Spinactinospora alkalitolerans: one gene and its partner. The protein of the gene in region 2 interacts with the protein of the main gene of each other region in a pairwise test. Links are inferred from orthologs where the notes say so. Each region holds a gene or a part of one and is shown on either strand. Other genes may lie near its edges.

What was found.
Region 1: the proteins of hemL (region 2) and HDA32_RS12020 interact in binary tests that used the Escherichia coli proteins (3 or more experiments, as listed by UniProt). The link is inferred for Spinactinospora alkalitolerans from one-to-one orthologs.

The regions. Positions count from the first base shown.
Region 1 is NZ_JACCCC010000001.1:2,725,412-2,735,083, reverse strand. What follows is about bases 3,466-6,438. They hold HDA32_RS12020 (FadR/GntR family transcriptional regulator), read right to left. Parts: upstream 5,333-6,438; coding sequence 4,598-5,332; downstream 3,466-4,597. Other genes in these bases: HDA32_RS12015 ((Fe-S)-binding protein), read left to right, coding at 5,714-6,438; HDA32_RS12025 (hypothetical protein), read right to left, coding at 4,145-4,498; HDA32_RS12030 (CocE/NonD family hydrolase), read left to right, coding at 3,466-4,087. Outside these bases: formate dehydrogenase accessory sulfurtransferase FdhD, read left to right, coding at 1-402; HDA32_RS12035 (ATP-grasp domain-containing protein), read left to right, coding at 772-2,049; more of HDA32_RS12030, read left to right, coding at 2,060-3,465; more of HDA32_RS12015, read left to right, coding at 6,439-6,454; HDA32_RS12010 (lactate utilization protein B), read left to right, coding at 6,513-7,973; HDA32_RS12005 (LutC/YkgG family protein), read left to right, coding at 7,970-8,599; HDA32_RS12000 (hypothetical protein), read left to right, coding at 8,697-8,951; HDA32_RS30610 (hypothetical protein), read left to right, coding at 9,169-9,465; HDA32_RS11990 (RecQ family ATP-dependent DNA helicase), read left to right, coding at 9,549-9,672. UniProt on the Escherichia coli protein: Transcriptional activator of the glcDEFGB operon which is associated with glycolate utilization, and encodes malate synthase G and the genes needed for glycolate oxidase activity. Also negatively regulates the transcription of its own gene.
Region 2 is NZ_JACCCC010000001.1:195,487-205,010, reverse strand. What follows is about bases 2,821-5,645. They hold hemL (glutamate-1-semialdehyde 2,1-aminomutase), read right to left. Parts: upstream 4,966-5,645; coding sequence 3,676-4,965; downstream 2,821-3,675. Other genes in these bases: rraA (ribonuclease E activity regulator RraA), read left to right, coding at 5,142-5,639; HDA32_RS01040 (LysR family transcriptional regulator), read right to left, coding at 2,821-3,465. In the rest of the region: HDA32_RS01060 (HAD family hydrolase), read left to right, coding at 1-383; HDA32_RS01055 (NAD-dependent epimerase/dehydratase family protein), read right to left, coding at 407-1,411; HDA32_RS01050 (30S ribosomal protein bS22), read right to left, coding at 1,506-1,604; HDA32_RS01045 (histidine phosphatase family protein), read right to left, coding at 1,847-2,482; more of HDA32_RS01040, read right to left, coding at 2,506-2,820; HDA32_RS01025 (bifunctional DNA primase/polymerase), read right to left, coding at 5,647-6,309; hemB (porphobilinogen synthase), read right to left, coding at 6,399-7,382; HDA32_RS01015 (bifunctional uroporphyrinogen-III C-methyltransferase/uroporphyrinogen-III synthase), read right to left, coding at 7,501-9,186; hemC (hydroxymethylbilane synthase), read right to left, coding at 9,244-9,524. UniProt on the Escherichia coli protein: Aminomutase that catalyzes the transfer of the amine group on carbon 2 of glutamate 1-semialdehyde to the adjacent carbon 1 to form 5-aminolevulinate.

The DNA of each region.
Region 1 (9,672 bases), 2.5 Mb from region 2 along the record:
CGCGAATCCCAGCGGGTCTTCGACCGCACCGGGGGCCTGCACGCCGCCGGGCTGTTCACCCCCGAGGGCGAGCTGCTGGCGCTGCGCGAGGACGTGGGCCGGCACAACGCCGTCGACAAGCTCGTCGGCTGGGCGGCGCGGGAGGGCCGGCTCCCGCTGCGCGAGACGGCGCTGCTGGTCTCGGGGCGCGCCTCCTTCGAACTGGCGCAGAAGGCGCTGATGGCGGGCATCCCGATGCTCGCCGCCGTCTCCGCGCCCTCGTCCCTGGCGGTCGATCTGGCCGCCGAGTCCGGGTTGTCCCTGGTGGGTTTCCTGCGCGGCTCATCGATGAACGTCTACACCGGCCGGCACAGGGTCCTCCTGGAGGAGGCGTCCGCGACGCCGATGGCGGCCCCGGGATGATCCGCCGGATCCCGGTGTAGGCGCGGGATCGGCCGACGTTTAGCAGCCCCCTGCGTCGGCCGATCCTGACGCGCAGGAAGCCGCTTTTCTCCGCTCCGGTCCCGCGCCGAACGCCGTCTGCGATGCGCACCGAACCAGCGGCTCGGTGCGCCGGGCGCTCACTCCTCGGCGCGGGGCGGCAGTGCCCCCAAGGGCCCGGGTTCGGCTCGAGGTCGGCGACCGGCGGTCCGTAGCGCTCCCGCGGCCTCTCCCGGGTCAGAGGGGACGATCCCTTCCTGTTCAGGCAGCACGCCCTTTCCCTGCGCGTCGGGACGTCTAAAACCGCTCAGCGGGGTAGTGCCACAGCAGCAGATGATCAAGGGGGGCACCGTGACCGAGAACATCTTCGTCCTTGGTCTGGACGAGCACAATCGGCAGACGCTGCACAGCCTGCCCCACCTCGCCCAGTACCGGTTCCACCCGCTGCTGAGCATCGACGAACTGCAGCGCCAGGAGAACATCCGGATGCCGGAGCTCCTGGAGCACGCGCAGGCGCAACTGGAGGCCTTCGACGGCTCGGTCGACGCGATCATGGGCTACTGGGACTTCCCGGTGAGCTCCATGGTGCCCATCCTGTGCGGGCGCTTCGGGCTGCCCTCGGCCACCCTGGAGTCGGTGGTCAAGTGCGAGCACAAGTACTGGAGCAGGCTGGAGCAGCGCAAGGTCATCGACGAGCTGCCCGGCTTCGCCGAGGTCGAGCTCGACGCCACCGCACCGCCGGAGCACCTGCACTACCCCATGTGGCTCAAGCCCGTGAAGTCCTTCTCCTCCGAACTGGCGTTCCGGGTGACCGACGACGGCGAGTTCACCGAGGCCATGGCCGAGATCCGCGAGGGCATCGGGCGCATCGGCGAACCCTTCGACTTCGTCCTGGACCGGGTCGACCCGCCGCCGGAGGTCGTGCGCGGCGGCGGGCAGGCGTGCCTGGCCGAAGAGGAGGTCGGCGGCGAGCAGGTGACCGTCGAGGGCTACAGCCGCAACGGCGAGGTGCGCGCCTACGGGGTGATCGACTCCCTGGTCTACCCCGGCACCTCCAGCTTCCTGCGCTACCAGTACCCCTCGCGGCTGCCCGGCGAGGTCACCGGCCGCCTGATCGACATCTCCGAGCGGGTCGTGCGCCAGATCGGCCTGGACTCGGTGACCTTCAACATCGAGTTCTTCTGGGACCCCGAGACGGGCGCGGTCAACCTCCTGGAGGTCAACCCGCGGCACTCCCAGTCGCACGCCCATCTGTTCGAGTACGTCGACGGCACCCCCAACCACGAGTGCGAGGTGCGGCTGGCCCTGGGCCGTGACCCCGAGCTGCGCCACGGCGAGGGCGCCTACGGCGTCGCGGCCAAGTGGTTCCTGCGCCGCTTCGACGACGGCCTGGTGCGCCGCGTCCCCGACGAACAGGACCTGGCCCGCATGGAGCTGGAGACCGCGGGCGTGACCGCCAAGATCGTGGCCGAGGAGGGCGGGCGGCTGTCGGACCTGCCCGGGCAGGACAGCTACAGCTACGAGCTCGCCCAGATCTTCGTCGGCGCCGCGGACGAGGAGGAGCTGCGGGACAAGTACGAGCGGTGCGTGGCCGCGCTGCCGTTCGAGATCGACGACATCGACGAGTAGGAGGGCGCTCATGCGCACGGTCACCTCCCTGCCCAACGCCGTCCGGGAGGACGAGCACCTGTGGATCCCCATGTCGGACGGGACCCGGCTGGCCGCAAGGATCTGGCGGCCGGTCTCCTCCGACGACGACCCGGTGCCGGCGGTGCTGGAGTTCATCCCCTACCGCAAGCGCGACCTCACCGCCAAGCGCGACTCCATCCACCACCCCTACATGGCCGGGCACGGCTACGCGTGCGCGCGGGTGGACCTGCGCGGCAGCGGCGACTCCGAAGGGGTGCTGACCGACGAGTACCTGGAGCAGGAGCTGTGCGACGCCGAGGAGGTGCTGGCCTGGCTGGCCGACCAGCCGTGGTGCAGCGGCCGCACCGCCATGATGGGCATCTCCTGGGGCGGGTTCAACGCGCTGCAGGTGGCGGCCAGGCGGCCCGAGAGCCTCGGCGCGATCGTCACGGTCGCCTCCACCGACGACCGCTACGCCGACGACGTGCACTACATGGGCGGCTGCCTGCTCAGCGACAACCTGTCCTGGGCCTCGACGATGTTCGCCTACACCTCCTGCCCGCCGGACCCGGCCCTGGTGGGAGAGCACTGGCGCGAGATGTGGCACGAGCGGCTGGAGGGCAGCGGACTGTGGCTGCAGACCTGGCTGAGCCACCAGCGCCGCGACGACTACTGGCGGCACGGGTCGGTGTGCGAGGACATGTCGGCCATCCGGGTGCCGGTGATGGCGGTGAGCGGCTGGGCCGACGGCTACTCCAACGCCGTCTTCCGGCTGATGGAGGGGCTGGACGTGCCCCGGCTGGGACTGATCGGCCCCTGGTCGCACAAGTACCCGCACCTGGGCCAGCCGGGTCCGGCCATCGGCTTCCTGCAGCAGGTGGTGCGCTGGTGGGACCGCTGGCTCAAGGACGCCGACAACAACATCATGGACGACCCGATGCTGCGGAGCTGGATGCAGGAGAGCGCCCCGCCCTCCACCGCCTACGCCGAACGGCCCGGCCGCTGGGTGGGCGAGCCCGAGTGGCCCTCCCCGCACATCGAGCTCCGGCACCACCCGCTGGGCCGGCACCGCATCGCCGAGCCCGGCGAGACCGTGGAGCCCATGGAGCTGACGCTGCAGTCGCCGCTGTCGGTGGGCCGGTTCGCCGGGAAGTGGTGCTCCTACAACGCGCCGCCGGACCTGCCCTACGACCAGCGCGAGGAGGACGGCGGCTCGATGGTCTTCGACAGCGGCCCGCTCCCCGAGCGCTGCGAGATCCTCGGGGCGCCGGTGGTGAACCTGGAGTTCGCCTCGGACCGGCCCGTGGCCATGGTCGCCGTGCGGCTGTCCGACATCGCGCCGGACGGCAAGGCCACCCGCGTGACCTACGGCCTGCTCAACCTCACCCACGTCAGCGGGCACGACACCCCCGAGGCGCTGGTCCCCGGCGAGCGCTACCGGGCGGCCGTGCGACTCAACGGCGTGGCGCAGGCGTTCCCCGCCGGGCACCGGATCCGCATCTCGCTCTCGACGTCGTACTGGCCGCTGGCCTGGCCGCCGCCCGAGCCCGTGCTGCTGACGGTCTTCCTCGGGGAGGGGACCGACGTCGTGCTGCCGGTCCGCCCGACCGGGGAGGCCGACGAGGTCGCGCCGGTCCCCTTCGAGGAGCCCGAGGGGTCGCCGCCCATCACCACGGTGCAGACCCGGCCCGGCGAGGAGCGCTGGGAGGTCACCCGGGACCTCGTCGGCTACCGGTCGTCGCTGGACGTGGTCAAGGACCTGGGCACCGTCCGCTTCGACGACATCGGCCTCGACGTCGCGCGCCGGGCCTACGAGACCTACTCGTGGGTGGCCGACGACTTCGACTCGGTCTGCGGCGAAGCGGAGTGGACGATGCGTTTCACCCGCGGCGACTGGGACGTGCGGACGGTCACCAGGACCGTGCTGACCTCCGACGCCAAGGAGTTCCACCTGCACGCCCAGCTCGACGCCTACGAGGGGCAGGAACGGGTGGCCTCGCGCAACTGGACCGCCGCGGTCCCCCGCGACCACATCTGACGCGGGGCGCGCCGCGGCCCGGCCCTCCCCGGTCCGGGCGCCGGACGCGTCCGGGCGTCACCGCGCGCTGAACGCGCACAGGCCGGCCCAGGCCGAGGCGAAGGCCGCGACCTTGCGGCGGGCGCCGCGGTCGGGCAGGCCCAGGCCGAAGACCACCGCGTCCCCGGCGTCGGCGGCCACCCGCGCCGCGATCGCCACCCGCAGCGGGCGTCCTTCGGGGGCCAGCGCCATCGCCAGGCCGATCGCGGTGTCGCGCACGCCGATCGCCGAGATCAGCGTGCGCACCGGCGCAGGAGCGCGCCCGTCGCCGGCGACGAGGCCGCACGGGCGGGCCAGCAGCTCCGGCCGCACCGTGATGGCGGCGCTGTAACCGGCGGTCACCAGGCCGAGGGTGCGCGCGAGTCTTGGCATGGTCGTCCCAACTCCTCCCGGGTGTCGGCCCGAACCGGCGTTTCTCCGGCGGGCTCGGGTGGCGGCTACCCCGGCGCGGGCGGCTGATGCCGGTGATCCTCAGTCGAAGTCGTCGAGGTGGGCGCACAGCCAGTTCTCGACCTCCAGGACGTGCATCGTCGCGGCGGCGCGGGCGGCGTCGGGGTCGCGGGCCAGCAGCGCCCGGTGGATGCGCTCGTGGTCCCGGCGCAGCCGCGCCGTCACACCGGCCTCGCGGTGGCCGCGCCAGACCCGGGCGTTGAAGGTCCGCGAGGACAGGCCGTCGTTGACCGCGGCCAGCGTGGCGTTGCCGGTGATCTCCACGATGGCCTGGTGGAAGGTGAGGTCGGCGGCGACCGTCTCCCCGACGCTGCCGCCCTGGTCGATGCGGTCCAGGAGCGCGCCGATCCGGTCCAGCTGCGCGTCGTCGGCCCGCGCGGCGGCCAGCGCGGTGGCCGCGGGCTCCAGCATGCGCCGGACCTGCAGCACCTCCACCAGCGTCTGTCCGCGCGAGACCTCGGCCAGCACGGAGAACGTCTCCAGCAGGTCGCGCGGGCGCAGCGCGGTGACGTAGACGCCGGCGCCGTGCCTGGCCTCCAGCACCCCGAGGGTGGTCAGCGCGCGGAGCGCCTCGCGCATCGAGCTGCGCGAGAGCCCCAGTTCGGCCGAGAGCTCCCGCTCGGTCGGCAGCCGCTGGCCCGGCCGCAGCGCGCCCTCGGCGATCATCGCCTTGATCCGCTCGATCGCCCGCTGCGTCACGGGCGTGCGCTCCGCTCCGGGCGGCGCGGCGGGCCGCCGGCCATCAGGAGTGACCACGGGCGCTCCTCTCATTGTCAGCGCGGCGGGAGCCGGCGGGGGCCGGTCCCCCATCCTGGCAGTCCGCCCTGCGCACTCCCGCACCTCGGTGCCTTGACACTGTCCCACCCGTCAGCGTAGAAGTGGTCGGACCAATTGTCGCATGCCACCCGGTCAACATCGCAGAAAGCGCGGTGGAATGCGATCGAGCGGCACGCGAGCACGGTGGTGATCGGACCAATGAACCCGCGGTCGTGACGGACAGCGGCGACACAACTTATTGAAACGGTTAAATAAGGAGCACCGCCACGAGCGGACGCGTACGGTCGTGACGTCGGGCCCAGCACAGGACGGCATCTCCAGAGCCCGCGCCCGCGCCGGCCGCTGGAAACGAGGAAGCGCATGCGAATCGCACTGTTCATCACGTGCGTCAACGACACCCTGTTCCCCCGGACGGGGTGGGCGGTGGTGCGGCTGCTGGAGCGGCTGGGGCACGAGGTGGTGTTCCCCGAGGCCCAGACCTGCTGCGGCCAGATGCACTACAACACCGGCTACCGCCGCGAGGCCCAGAGGCTCGCGGTCGGGTTCGTGCGGACCTTCGCCGACGCCGACGTGGTCCTGGCCCCGTCGGGCTCCTGCGCGGGCATGGTGCGCGACAACTACCCCCGCCTGGGCGAACCGGGCAGCCGGCTGGAGGCCGCGGTGGCCGAGGTCGCGCCCAGGGTCCTGGACCTGTCGGAACTGCTGGTCGACGTGCTGGAGGTGACCGACGTGGGCGCCTACTTCCCGCACACCGTCACCTACCACCCCACCTGCCACGGGTTGCGGCTGCTCAGACTGGGCGACCGGCCGCAGCGCCTGCTCAGGGCGGTGCGGGGACTGGAGCTGGTGGAGCTGGAGGGCGCCGCGGAGTGCTGCGGGTTCGGCGGCACGTTCGCGGTGAAGAACGCCGCGGTCTCGGCGGCGATGGGCTCGGACAAGGCGCGCCACGTCGCCCACACCGGCGCCGAGGTGCTGTGCGCGGTGGACAACTCCTGCCTGATGCACATCGGCGGCACGCTGAGCCGCCAGCGGGCCGGCGTGCAGGTCCTGCACCTGGCCGAGATCCTGGCCTCCACCGAAGAGGAGCCCGCGTCACCGTGAACCCGACCCAGGCACCGCCGGTCCGCCGACCCGAGGACCAACGCGAGGAGGAGGCGCGATGAGCGCGACGTTCATGGGCATGCCGGCCTTCCCCGAGGCCGCGCGCGCCGCCACCGGCGACGCCCAGTTGCGGCACAACCTGCGCAAGGCCACTCGCACCATCCGCGACAAGCGGGCCGCGGTGGTGGAGGAGCTCGACGACTGGGCCGGGCTGCGCGCGGCCGGCGCGGCGATCAAGAACCGCACGCTGCGCCACCTGGACACCTACCTGGAGCGCCTGGAGGAGGCGGTCACCGCGGCCGGGGGGACCGTGCACTGGGCCGCCGACGCCGCCGAGGCCAACGCCGTCGTCACCGACCTGGTGCGCGCCACCGGGCACGACGAGGTGGTCAAGGTCAAGTCGATGGCCACCCAGGAGATCGAGCTGAACGAGGCGCTGGCCGAGGCCGGCATCACCGCCTACGAGACCGACCTGGCCGAGCTGATCGTGCAGCTCGGCGACGACACCCCCTCCCACATCCTGGTGCCGGCGATCCACCGCAACCGCTCCGAGATCCGCGAGATCTTCCGCGCCAAGATGGCCGAGTGGGGGGTGCCCGCGCCCGACGGCCTCACCGACGATCCGCGCGCGCTGGCCGAGGCGGCGCGGACCCACCTGCGGGAGAAGTTCCTGACCACCCGGGTCGCCGTCTCCGGCGCGAACTTCGCCGTCGCCGACACCGGCACGATGGTGGTGCTGGAGTCCGAGGGCAACGGCCGGATGTGCCTGACCCTGCCCGAGACCCTGATCTCGGTGGTGGGCATCGAGAAGATCGTGCCCACCTGGGCCGACCTGGAGGTGTTCCTGCAACTGCTGCCGCGCTCCTCCACCGGCGAGCGGATGAACCCCTACACCTCCACCTGGACCGGCGTCACCCCCGGCGACGGACCCCAGGAGTTCCACCTGGTGCTGCTGGACAACGGCCGCACCGACACACTCGCCGACCAGGTGGGCCGCCAGGCGCTGCGCTGCATCCGCTGCTCGGCCTGCCTCAACATCTGCCCGGTCTACGAGCGCACCGGCGGCCACGCCTACGGGTCGGTCTACCCCGGCCCCATCGGCGCGATCCTCACCCCGCAACTGCGCGGCACCGCCTCCGAGATCGACGCGTCCCTGCCGTACGCCTCTTCGCTGTGCGGGGCGTGCTACGAGGTCTGCCCCGTCGCCATCGACATCCCCGAGGTCCTCGTGCACCTGCGCGAACGCGTCACCGAGGGCGGGGGCCACGCCGCCGAGCGCACCGCCATGGCCGCCGCGGGATGGGTGCTGGAGGACCGGCGCCGCCTCACCCTCGCCCAGCGCGCGGCGGCCAAGGCCCGCGGCCTCGTCCCCCGCCGCCTGCCCGGCCCGGGAGCCGCCTGGACCGACACCCGCGACGTCCCCGACATCCCCGCCGAGTCCTTCCGCGACCAGTGGCGCAGGCGCGAAAGCGGCGCGCCCGGGCGGAACGAGCGGAAGAAGAGGGGTGGGCGGCGGTGAGCGCCTCCAGGGAACACGTCCTCGCCCGCGTCCGCGCGGCCCTGGCCGACGTCCCCCGCGACGAGAAGCCCGAGGACGTCACCGTCCCCGACGACTACGCCCGCTCGCACGACCAGGGCGAGCCGATCGGGCTGCTGGTCGACCGGCTGGAGGACTACAAGGCCGTCGTGCACCGGGTCGGCGCGGCGGACCTGCCCGCCGCGGTCGCCTCGGCGATGGCCTGGCGCAACACCCACCGGGTGGTGGTGCCCGCCGACCTGCCCGCCGACTGGACGTCGCAGACCGCCACGAGGACCGTGGCCGGCGACGAGCTCGACATCGACGAACTCGACGCGGTCGACGGCGTGATCACCGGCTGCGCCGTGGCGATCGCCGAGACCGGCACCATCGTGCTCGACGGCGGCGCCGGACAGGGCCGCCGCGCCGTCACCCTCATCCCGGACTACCACCTGTGCGTGGTGCGCGCCGACCAGGTCGTCGCCGGCGTCCCCGAGGCCGTTGCGCGCCTCGACCCGCGCCGACCGCTCACCTGGATCAGCGGCCCCTCGGCCACCAGCGACATCGAGCTCGACCGCGTGGAGGGCGTGCACGGCCCCCGCACGCTGGAGGTGATCATCGTCGAGTGACCGGCCGGGCGGGTGTGAAGCCGGGGCCGCGGGGTAGCCGCACCGCCACGGCCGGCCGGCGCCGCGGCCGGGACCCCGCTCAGAGGAGGAGTCGACCATGGCGATCATCCGCGCCGAGCACGTCAGCCGACTGCTGAACTCGGCCGATCCCGACCCCGTGCTCATCGTGCACGAGGGCTCGGCCGACGTCGTGCCGGAGTCGGCGCTCGGCGGGCCGCCCTACCAGGGGGCGTTGCGGGTGGTGAGCGCGGAGGAGCTGGACACCGGCGACGAGCAGCGCCCGGTGTCGCAGGAGGACGTCGAGGCGCTGGCCCGGCGGCTCGACGCGGCGGTGGGCACCATGGGCGGCTGAGGAGCGGCCGACCGGGCCGCCCCTCCCGCGGCGCCGCGGCGCCGCCCGCGTGTTGCGCACTGCTCATGGCGGCCACGGCGCTACCGCGGACGACCGCGTCCGGTGGGCGTTTGGCCGCGCCCTCGGCGGGCAGGTGCCCTCGTTCTCGGGGTCGTCCCGGCTCAGCGGGCGATCCGCCCGCGCAGGGGCCGGCGGAGACGGAAAGGGGCGCGGCGACATGGGAGCACGCGGTGCCGCCTCGGTCGCGGCATCGGGGGAATGGACCGACGACGACGGGGTGCGTCTGCCGGCCGGGGAGGTGCACGCCTGGCACCCGGGCACCAACCAGACCGTCTGCGGCCTGGCGCTGAGCCGTTCCCGGCTGCGGCGGTTCCACCACGTCGCCTGGGAGGACGTGCTTCCCGAGTCCGGCGGCGCGGCCGACCGGGTCGTGCGCGTGTGCCCCAAGTGCTCGGCCGCGGCGAGCCCGAACAGGTCCAGGCGCCGGTGGACCCGGACGTCCCCCCGTCCGTGAGCGGCCGGGCGGGCGCACCCCGCCGCGCACGGCGGAGCGGGGCACGGCCGGGGAGACGGCGGCGGCCATCGAGAGGAGAAGCGGTGTCGGAGAAGCGGATCCGCGCGGCCCTGCGGCGGCTCCTGGGGGTGCGGGAGCTGCTCCCCGGGCAACTGCCGGCGATCGAGGCGCTGCTGGACGGGCGCGACACCCTCGCCGTGCTGGCGA
Region 2 (9,524 bases):
GGCTGGGGCTCACCGGGGCCCTCGGCACCGTCGCGGAGTCGGTGGACGGCGTCTACACGGGCCGACTGGTCGGCGACCTGCTGCACGGCCCGGCCAAGGCCGAGGCGATCCGGGCGCTGGCCGAGCACGAGGGCCTGGACCTGAGCGGCTGTACGGCTTACAGCGACTCCTACAACGACCTGCCGCTGCTGTCGATCGTGGGGCACCCCAACGCCGTCAACCCCGACGACGACCTCCAGGAGCACGCCGCGGCGCACGGTTGGCCCGTGCACGAGTTCCGCAGGCACCGCAGGGCGCTGCGTGTGGGCGTGCCCGCCGCGGTGGCCGGGGCGCTCGCCGGGGGCGTCGCAGTGAGCATGGTGCGCCGCCGCCGCCCGCTCTAGTCCCGTGAGTCGGGAGAGCGACGTCAGCGGCTGACGGCGGTGCGCACGCGGTGCGTCATCTGGCCCAGGAGCCCCGCGTGGCTGGAGGCGCGGTGCGTGACGTAGGAGTCGAACGCCTCCTGCGAGGTGTAGCTGGGCGCCCAGTCCAGCGCGCGCTCCAGCTTGCTGGAGTCGAGCACACGGCCGTAGCAGAGCAGCCGCAGCTGGTCCGGCGAGTAGTCGAGCCGACCCCGACGCGCCAGGCCGCCCAGCACGCGCAGGCCGCGCGCGGGCACCGGCACCTCCGGCCGGCCGGCCCTGCGCAGGCACTGGGAGAGCGGCATGGCGCCGGGGGCCGCGACGTTGAAGACGCCCTCGCCGTCGCTGTCGGCCATCCGGCGGATGGCCTCCACGCCGTCGTCCTCGTGGATGAACTGCATCCGCGGGTCGTAGCCCATCACCGTGGGCACGACCTTGAGACCGAAGTAGCTGGTCAGCGGCGTCTCGACCTCCGGCCCCATGAGGTTGGCGAACCGCAGGACGGCGATGGAGAGGTCCGGCCGCCGCCGCGCCAGGCCGCGCACGTGGCGCTCCAGCTCGATGGCGTCCTTGGCGAAACCCGAACGCGGGGTCTCGCGCGCCTCCTGGTCCTCGGTGTAGAGGGCGGGGTCGCACGAGGAGGATCCGTAGACCGCGGCGGTGGAGCGGACGACGAGGCGGCGGACGGTGCCGGAGCTCTGGCAGGCGGCGAGCACCTGCATGGCGCCGAGGACGTTGTTCTCCTTCATCGCCGCCCGGCCGCCCGCGCTCTCTGGCGTCGCGACCAGACTCAGGTGGAGAACCGTATCGGCGCCCGAGTCGCGGACGACCGTGTTCACGCTGCCGTCGTGCAGGTCGGCCTGGACGAACTCCGTCCGTCCCAGCGGGTGCCGGGGCGGGGCGGAGTCCACGCCGATGACCCGATCGATGCCGGGATCGGCCTGCAAGGTGTTCGCGACCCGGGCCCCCAGGTAGCGGGAGACCCCGGTGACGAGCACGACGCGGGCCATATCGACACGCCTCCTTAGGCGGGACGGACAAGAGGGGTGTCTCCGCGTCGGCCGCGGACCGCCTCGGCCCGCACACGTCGGCGGAGAGACGGGCCTACTTCTTGTTGCGCCGCGCGATGCGGGTCTTCTTGAGCAGCTTGCGGTGCTTCTTCTTGGCCATGCGCTTGCGGCGCTTCTTGATGACGGAACCCATGGGATCACCTCTTGCACACGATCAAAGGAGACATGACGGCGGAAACGGTTGAGCTGGGAGCTCGTCTCGCCGTCCTGCGGGTGCGGCGGCGCGTCCCCACTCGGAACGCGGCACGGCACGTGGGGGGCGCGCGTTTCAGCAGACAGAAACAGCACCCAACGAGCTAGCCTACCCTCTCCCCCAAGCCGACGAACGCACGCACGCGGAGCGGCGCCCGTGTCCGGCCCGCCGCGAGGGTCGGTCTAGGCTCCCGGAACGCTGCGGCCCCTGGTGTAGAGCTCGGCGGCCGGCTCGCTGTAGCCGACGCTGACCAGCCTGTGGTCCTCGAAGGTCAGCGACGTGACGCTGGCGAGGTTGCACTGGCGCCGGTCGGGCCGGTGCCACAGCCGCTGGCCCTCGGCGGCGCGCCGCGCCATCCAGATGGGCAGCTGGTGGCTGACGCAGGCCGCCTCGTGGCCCCATGCCTCCCTGCGGACCTCTTTGACGATCTCGACCATGCGGGCCACGATCGCGGTGTAGGGCTCGCCCCACGAGGGCTGGAAGGGGTTGTACAGCCGCCGCCACGTCCGCGGGTCGATCACCGAACGCGAGTTGAACGGCTTGCCCTGGAAGCTGTTGCCGGCCTCGATGAGCCGCTCGTCCAGGTGGACCGGCAGGCCGAACCCCTCCGACATCGGCTCGGCGGTCTCCTGTGCGCGTTCCAGCGGCGACGAGTAGAGCACCGCGACGTCCCGATCCGAGAGCCACTTGGCGGCGAGTTCGGCCATCTGGTGCCCGCGTTCGCTGAGGTGGAATTCGGGCAGCCGCCCGTAGAGGACCCCTGCGGGGTTGTGCACTTCGCCATGCCGCATCAGGTGGACGACGGTGGTCGTGGACATCGTACGGGTCGCTTCCCTTCCGGTTACCTCCCGCCGTTGGGCCCGTGCGCCGGTGGCGGGAGATATGTCACCTGTGTCTCTTCAACCGTACCGACCGCGGCGGCGCGCAGCGCCGTCACCATGGCCTGCACGGCCGGGCGGCGGCCGGCCTCGGTCCGCCACACCGCGTAGAGCTGGCGCACCAGGGTCGGGCGGACCGGGATCGTCAGCACCCCGGGCGGGAGCAGGTCCCGGCCGAGCCGGGGCAGCACGGCGATGCCGATGCCGGCCGCGACGAGCGCGAGCTGGGTCGGGTACTCCGACGCGTAGTGCGCGATCTCGGGCTCCACGCCGCCGTGCCGCAGCGTACCGGCCAGCCAGGCGTGGCAGATGTCGCCCGGCGGCGCCCCGATCCACTTCTCCTCGGCCAGCTCGGTGAAGACCAGCGAGTCCCGCCCCGCCAGCGGGTGGAAGTCGGGCAGCGCGATCTCGGCGGGGTCGTCCAGCAGGTGCGCCCTTTGCAGGCCCTCGGGGATCGGCAGCGGCGAGTTCTGCCAGTCCTGCACCACGGCGAGGTCGAACTCGCCGCGCAGCACCTGCGGCACCGAGGCCCTGGGGTCGGCCTCGTGCAGTTGGACGGTCAGTTGCGGGTGCCGCCCGGCGACGTCGCGCAGGACGTGCGGCATGAGGCCGCGCGCCGCGGTGGCGAACGTCCCGATCCGGATCTCGCCGATGACGCTGCCCCGCTGCGCCTCCAGATCCGCCTCGGCCTCGGCCACCAGCGCGAGGATGCGGTCGGCGTGGCGGACCAGCAACCGCGCGGCGTCGGTGAGCCGGACGCCGCGCCCGCTGCGCTCCAGGAGCCGCGACGACGTCTCGCGCTCCAGCTTCGCGATCTGCTGGGAGACCGCCGAGGTGGTGATGCCGAGGACATCGGCCGCGGCGCTCACCGAGCCGTATTCGGCGATCGTGTTGAGCGCGCGCAGCCGATCGAGGTCCAGCATCCCCCTATGCTAAAGAACCGTTTAACCGTGGACCAGGGAATTCGGTACCGTTCCTGCACCGTCCCGCACCACTCCGGCCCGCCACCACCTCATTCGCGGGGTGTGGCGGAACTTTCAGGGCCCGGGCCGACTGTGCCGCCGGCGCTACGCGTACTGCGACAGCCAAACCCCCGTGCGAACCCGATCGTCAAACACCGATCAGAGGATGGGTCAGGCCTGGGCCGCGGCCTTGGCGGCTCGGGGCAGGGCCGAGACCACCCGGTCGAGGGCGGCGTCATCGTGCGCCGCTGAGAGGAACCACGCCTCGAACGCCGCCGGCGGCAGGTACACGCCCTGGTCCAGCATCGCGTGGAAGAACGCGGCGAACCGGGCGGTGTTCTGCGCCCGGGCGCCGTCGAAGTCGGTGACCTCGGCGTCGGTGAAGAACACCGTGAACAGGCTGCCGCCGCGCTGGATGCGGTGCGGCACGCCGGCCGCGTTCAGCTCGGTGCCGACGGCCGCCGAGACCCGCTGTGCCGCGTCGTCGATGCGGTCGTAGACCTCGGGCGTGGCGTTGCGCAGCGTCGCCAGGCCGGCGGCGGTGGCCAGCGGGTTACCGGACAGCGTGCCCGCCTGGTAGACCGGGCCGCCCGGGGTGAGCTGCTCCATCAGGTCGGCGCGGCCGCCGAACGCCGCCGCGGGCAGGCCGCCGCCCATGACCTTGCCGAACGTCATGAGGTCCGGGGTGACGCCCTCCAGACCGAACCAGCCCGAAGGACCGACCCGGAAGCCGGTGAGGACCTCGTCCAGGACCAGCAGCGCGCCGTGCCGGGCGGCGATCTCCTTGAGCCTGCCGTTGAACCCGTCCCTGGGCGGCACGACGCCCATGTTCGCCGGGCACGCCTCGGCGATGACGCAGGCGATCTCGTCCCCCGATTCGGCGAACGCGCGCTCCACGGCCGCGACGTCGTTGTAGGGGAGCACGATGGTGTCGGCGGCACCGGCCCCGGTGACGCCGGGCGAGTCCGGCAGCGCGAAGGTCGCCACGCCCGATCCGGCCGCGGCCAGCAGGGCGTCGACGTGGCCGTGGTAGTTGCCGGCGAACTTGACCACCTTGCTGCGGCCGGTGGCCCCGCGGGCCAGCCGGATCGCCGACATGGTGGCCTCGGTGCCGGAGTTGACCAGCCGCACCTTCTCCACCGGCGCGCGCGCGACGATCTCCTCGGCCAGCTCCACCTCACCGGGCGTGGGGGCGCCGTAGGACGTCCCTCGGCCCACGGCGGCGCCCAGCGCCTCGACGACGGCCGGGTGCGCGTGCCCGAGGATCAGCGGCCCCCAGGAGCAGACGAGGTCCACGTAGGTGTTGCCGTCGACGTCGGTGAGGTAGGGCCCCCGGCCCGACGCCATGAACGGCGGCGTGCCGCCCACCGCCCCGAAAGCCCGGACCGGTGAGTTCACGCCCCCCGGGACGACCGCACCGGCGCGTTCGAACAGCTCGCTTGAAGTCTGATGAGTACCCACGTCACCAGTGTCTCAGCTACCGGAAGGACCGGGCGCCGGGCGCCGGGGCCGACTCCGGCGCGGCGCGGTGCGGCGGGGCGTCCGGGTCCCCGGCGAGTGGCCCCTGCCGCGGGCCCGCGGCGTCCCATCAGTAGTTTGAGACCGAGGAACACCCGTTGACGAGTCGAGGAGCCGCCATGACCGCTGTCTTCGCCACCGCTGACCTGATCGACGCCCACGGGGAGGTGCTGGCCAGTTGCGAGACGCAGTTCCGCCAGTTCGGCGGGCGGCGCGCCTTCCACGGCCCGATCGCGACGATCAAGTGCCATGAGGACAACGCACTGGTCAAGGAGCAGTTGAACCAGCCGGGCGAGGGCTGGGTGCTGGTGGTGGACGGCGGGGGCTCCCTGCGTTCGGCGCTGATGGGCGACATGATCGCCAAGGCCGCGACGGAGAACGGCTGGGCCGGGGTCGTCGTCCACGGCGCGGTGCGCGACGTCGCGGAGCTGGCCGAGCTGGACCTGGGCGTCAAGGCCCTGGGCTCCAACCCCCGCAAGTCGGCCAAGACCGGGGCCGGCGCGCTGGACGTGCCCGTGGCCTTCGGCAACGTGGTGTTCTCCCCCGAGACCTGGCTCTACAGCGACGACGACGGCATCGTGGTGAGCGAGGAGAAGCTGGACCTGCCCGGCCGGTGACCGCGGGTCAGGGCATGAACTCCTCGCAGGCGTCGGCGAGGATGTCGAGGACGGGGATCGGGTCGGGGAGGTCGACGGGGTCGGCGCCGTCGTGCGGGGAGCGGATCCAGGCGGCCTGGTTGCCCGAGGGCAGCAGCGAGGGCGGCGCGAGCACGTAGCTGTCCCGGCAGTGCCAGCGCAGGCCGGGCGTCTCGGTGATGGTCTCGGGGACGCAGTCCAGGTGGCAGGACCACCACTCGTCCTCGTCGGCGGGCGAGCGGGTGGCCACGAAGAAGAGGTAGCGCCGGGCGTCCACGGCGGCGACCGGGCCGGCGTGCACCCCGGCGCGGCCCATGCGGGCCAGGGCCATCACGCCCGCTCCGGCCGGGACGTCGAAGACGTCAAAGACCCGGCCCGTCGGCAGGATGATGTTGGCATCGGGGGCGGCCGCCCACCACCGCGTGATGGTCTCGGGGTCGGTGGTGGCCTCCATGCCCCATGCGGCCGACATCGGGTGCGCGCCGGGGTCGGGACAGCCCAGCCGGTCGCACAGGCACGCGCGGGGGCCGCGCCGGGCGGGTTCGGCGCCGCGGCACACCGGCCAGCCGAGCGCGCCGTAGCCGAGCGCCGCGTCGAGCATGCTGCTCGTGGTCTGACGTCGGCGTCTGCGCCTGCTGATCACGTCGGCCATGGGTGCCCCCTCCAGTCGTGCCGCGGGTCGGTGTCGGTGGTGCGCCTCCCGACCCCGACCCTCGGCCCGACCGGGAAGCGGTGTTCCCGTTACCGGAGCAGTCGCGCCGCCTCGGTGGCCCAGTAGGTGAGGATCTGGCGGGCCCCCGCCCTCCGATAGGCGGTGAGGGTCTCCAGGATGACCCTGTCGCGGTCCAGCCAGCCGTTCTGCGCTGCGGCCTCGACCATCGCGTACTCGCCGCTCACCTGGTAGGCGGAGACCGGTACGTAGACCGACTCGGCGACCTTCGCGACGACGTCCAGGTAGGCCAGGCCGGGTTTGACCATCACCATGTCGGCGCCCTCGGCGATGTCCAGCTCGACCTCGCGCAGCGACTCCAGGGCGTTGGCCGGGTCCTGCTGGTAGCCGGTCCGGTCGCCGAACTGCGGGGCGCCCTCGGCGGCCTCGCGGAACGGGCCGTAGAAGGCCGAGGCGTACTTCGCCGCGTAGGCGAGGATCGCGACGTCGGTGTAGCCGGCCCGGTCCAGCGCGGCGCGGATGGCCGCGACCTGGCCGTCCATCATGCCGCTGGGCGCGACCACCTGCACGCCGGCCGCGGCCTGGGCGACGGCGATCGAGGCGTAGCGCTCCAGCGTCGCGTCGTTGTCGACCGCGCCGGATGGGGTCAGCAGGCCGCAGTGGCCGTGCGAGGTGTACTCGTCCAGGCACAGGTCGGCCATGATCACGATGTCGTCGCCGAGGTCGGACGACAGGTCGCGCAGCGCCTTCTGCACGATGCCGGCGGGGTCGTCGGCCGCGGAGCCGCGCTCGTCCTTGACCTCGGGGACGCCGAACAGCATCAGGCCGCCGACACCTGCCTCGACCGCCTCGTGGGCGGCCTTGCGCAGGCTCTCGCGGGTGTGCTGGACGACGCCCGGCATGGACGACACCGGATTGGGCGCCTCGATGCCCTCCTTGACGAACAGCGGCAGGATCAGGTCGGCGGGGCGCACCCGGGTCTCGGCCACCAGCCGCCGCAGCGCCGGCGTGCTGCGCAGCCGGCGCGGCCGGGCCACGGGGAAACGGGCGGTCATGACTGGCTACTCCCTGGTTGGGAAGGACCGGGGAAGATCCCCGGCCGGACGAGGTCGATGGGAACGAGGAAACAGCAATCGGGGCGGGGTCGTCGGGCAGGCGCGCCGAACGGACCGGTCACAGGGTCTTGCGTCTGCGGCCGCGCCGCTTCTGGCTGGGGCGCAGGACCGGCTTGCCCGCCTCGACGGCCGCGGCCCGCTGAGCCGCACCGTACTCCGAAAGGGCGGCCGCGAGTGCCGAAACCGAGGTTCTCGGCGCGACGACGTCGACCCGCAGGCCGAACTCCTCGGCGGTCTTCGCGGTCTCCGGGCCGATCACGGCGATGACGGTGGTGTTGTGCGGCTTGCCCGCGATGCCGACGAGGTTGCGGACCGTGGAGGAGGAGGTGAACAGCACCGCGTCGAAGCCGCCGCCCTTGATGGCCTCGCGGATCGGGGCGGGCGGCGGGGCCGCGCGCACGGTGCGGTAGGCGGTGACGTCGTCGACCTCCCAGCCGAGGTCGACGAGCCCCGCGGCGAGGACCTCGGTCGCGATGTCGGCGCGCGGCAGCAGCACCCGCTCGATCGGGTCGAGCTCGGCGTCGTAGGGCGGCCAGACCTCGACCAGGCCGGAGGCCGACTGCCGGTCGCCGGGCGGGGTGAGGTCGGGCTGGACGCCGAACGCGCGCAGCGCGGCGGCGGTCTGCTCGCCCACGGCCGCGACCTTCACGCCCGCGAACGCGCGGGCGTCCAGGCCGTACTCCTCGAAGCGCTCGCGGATGGCCTTGACGGCGTTGACCGAGGTGAAGGCGACCCACTGGTACCGGCCGGTGACCAGGCCGCGCACGGCGCGCTCCATCTGCTGCGGGGTGCGCGGCGGCTCCACCGAGATGGTGGGCACCTCTTCTGGCACCGCGCCGTAGCCGCGGAGCTGCTCCGAAAGGGCCGGCGCCTGCTCCTTCGTACGCGGCACGAGCACCCGCCAGCCGAACAGCGGCCGGGTCTCGAACCACGACAGCCGGCCCTGCCGCCGCACGGCCTCGCCGACGATCAGCAGCGCGGGCTTGGTGACCGTGTTGCCCTTGGCGTCGGCGGCCTTGAGGTCGGCGGTGAGCCTGGCCAGCGTCGAGGTCACGGTGGTCTGCTCGGTGGTGCTGCCCATGCGGGTGACGGCCACGGGCGTGGTGTCGGGCCGGCCGCCGGCGATGAGGGCCTTGCAGATGCGGTCGAATCCGGGGCCGCCGGCTCCGGCGTCCTCGTCGTCGGGCGCGTCGGGGAACATGGCGACGAGCGTCGCCTCGCCCTCGGCCAGCCGGTTCCAGTCGAGCCCGGTGTCCTTGGCGTTGACGACGCGCACCTCGTTGACGCCCTCGGGCATCAGCGGCACACCGGCGTAGGCCGGGACCGCGGAGATCGAGGACAGCCCCGGTGCGATCTCGAACTCGACGCCGGCCTCGCGGCAGGCCAGGGCGAGGTCGGCGCCCCGGCAGCCCAGCAGGGGGTCGCCGCTGTAGAGGCGCACCACCCGGTGGCCGTCGCGGGCGTGCGCGACCGCGAGCGCGTCGGCGTCGCCGCCGCACTCGGCGGGCTCGACCACCTTGGCGTCGTCGCGGCAGTGCCGCAGCAGCGCGGGACGGTGCTTGGCCATCTCCGGACCCGGCTCGCGCAGGGTGAAGACGACATCGGCGCGAGCGAGCAGCGCGACGGCCCGCAGCGTCAGCAGCTCCGGGTCGCCCGGCCCCGCGCCGACCAGGGCGACGTGGCCGACGGCGGGCGCGGTCGGGGCCTGCGACCGCGACTCGTGGTTCTCAGTCTGCGGGTTCAATTACGCTCGCTCCTCATTCTCACCTGCCGGCGTCCCTCATCAGCGCGGCCGGGGTCCTCAGTCGTCCCGTCCGGCCGATGCCGCGCCGGCCACGATGCGGTCGGCCCCCTGCGCGATCATCTCGCGCGCCAGCTCCCGTCCCAGGTGAACGGCTGCCTCGGGCGCGTCACGGAAGTCGCCGATGCGCACGGCGCCCTCCCTGCGGACGGCCTGGCCGCCGTCGGGGGCGACGACCGCGGCGCGCAGCCGCAGCCGGCCGTCGCGGCACTCGGCGAAGGCGCCGACGGGCGCGGCGCACCCGGCCTCCAGTTCGGCCAGGACGATGCGTTCGGCGGTGA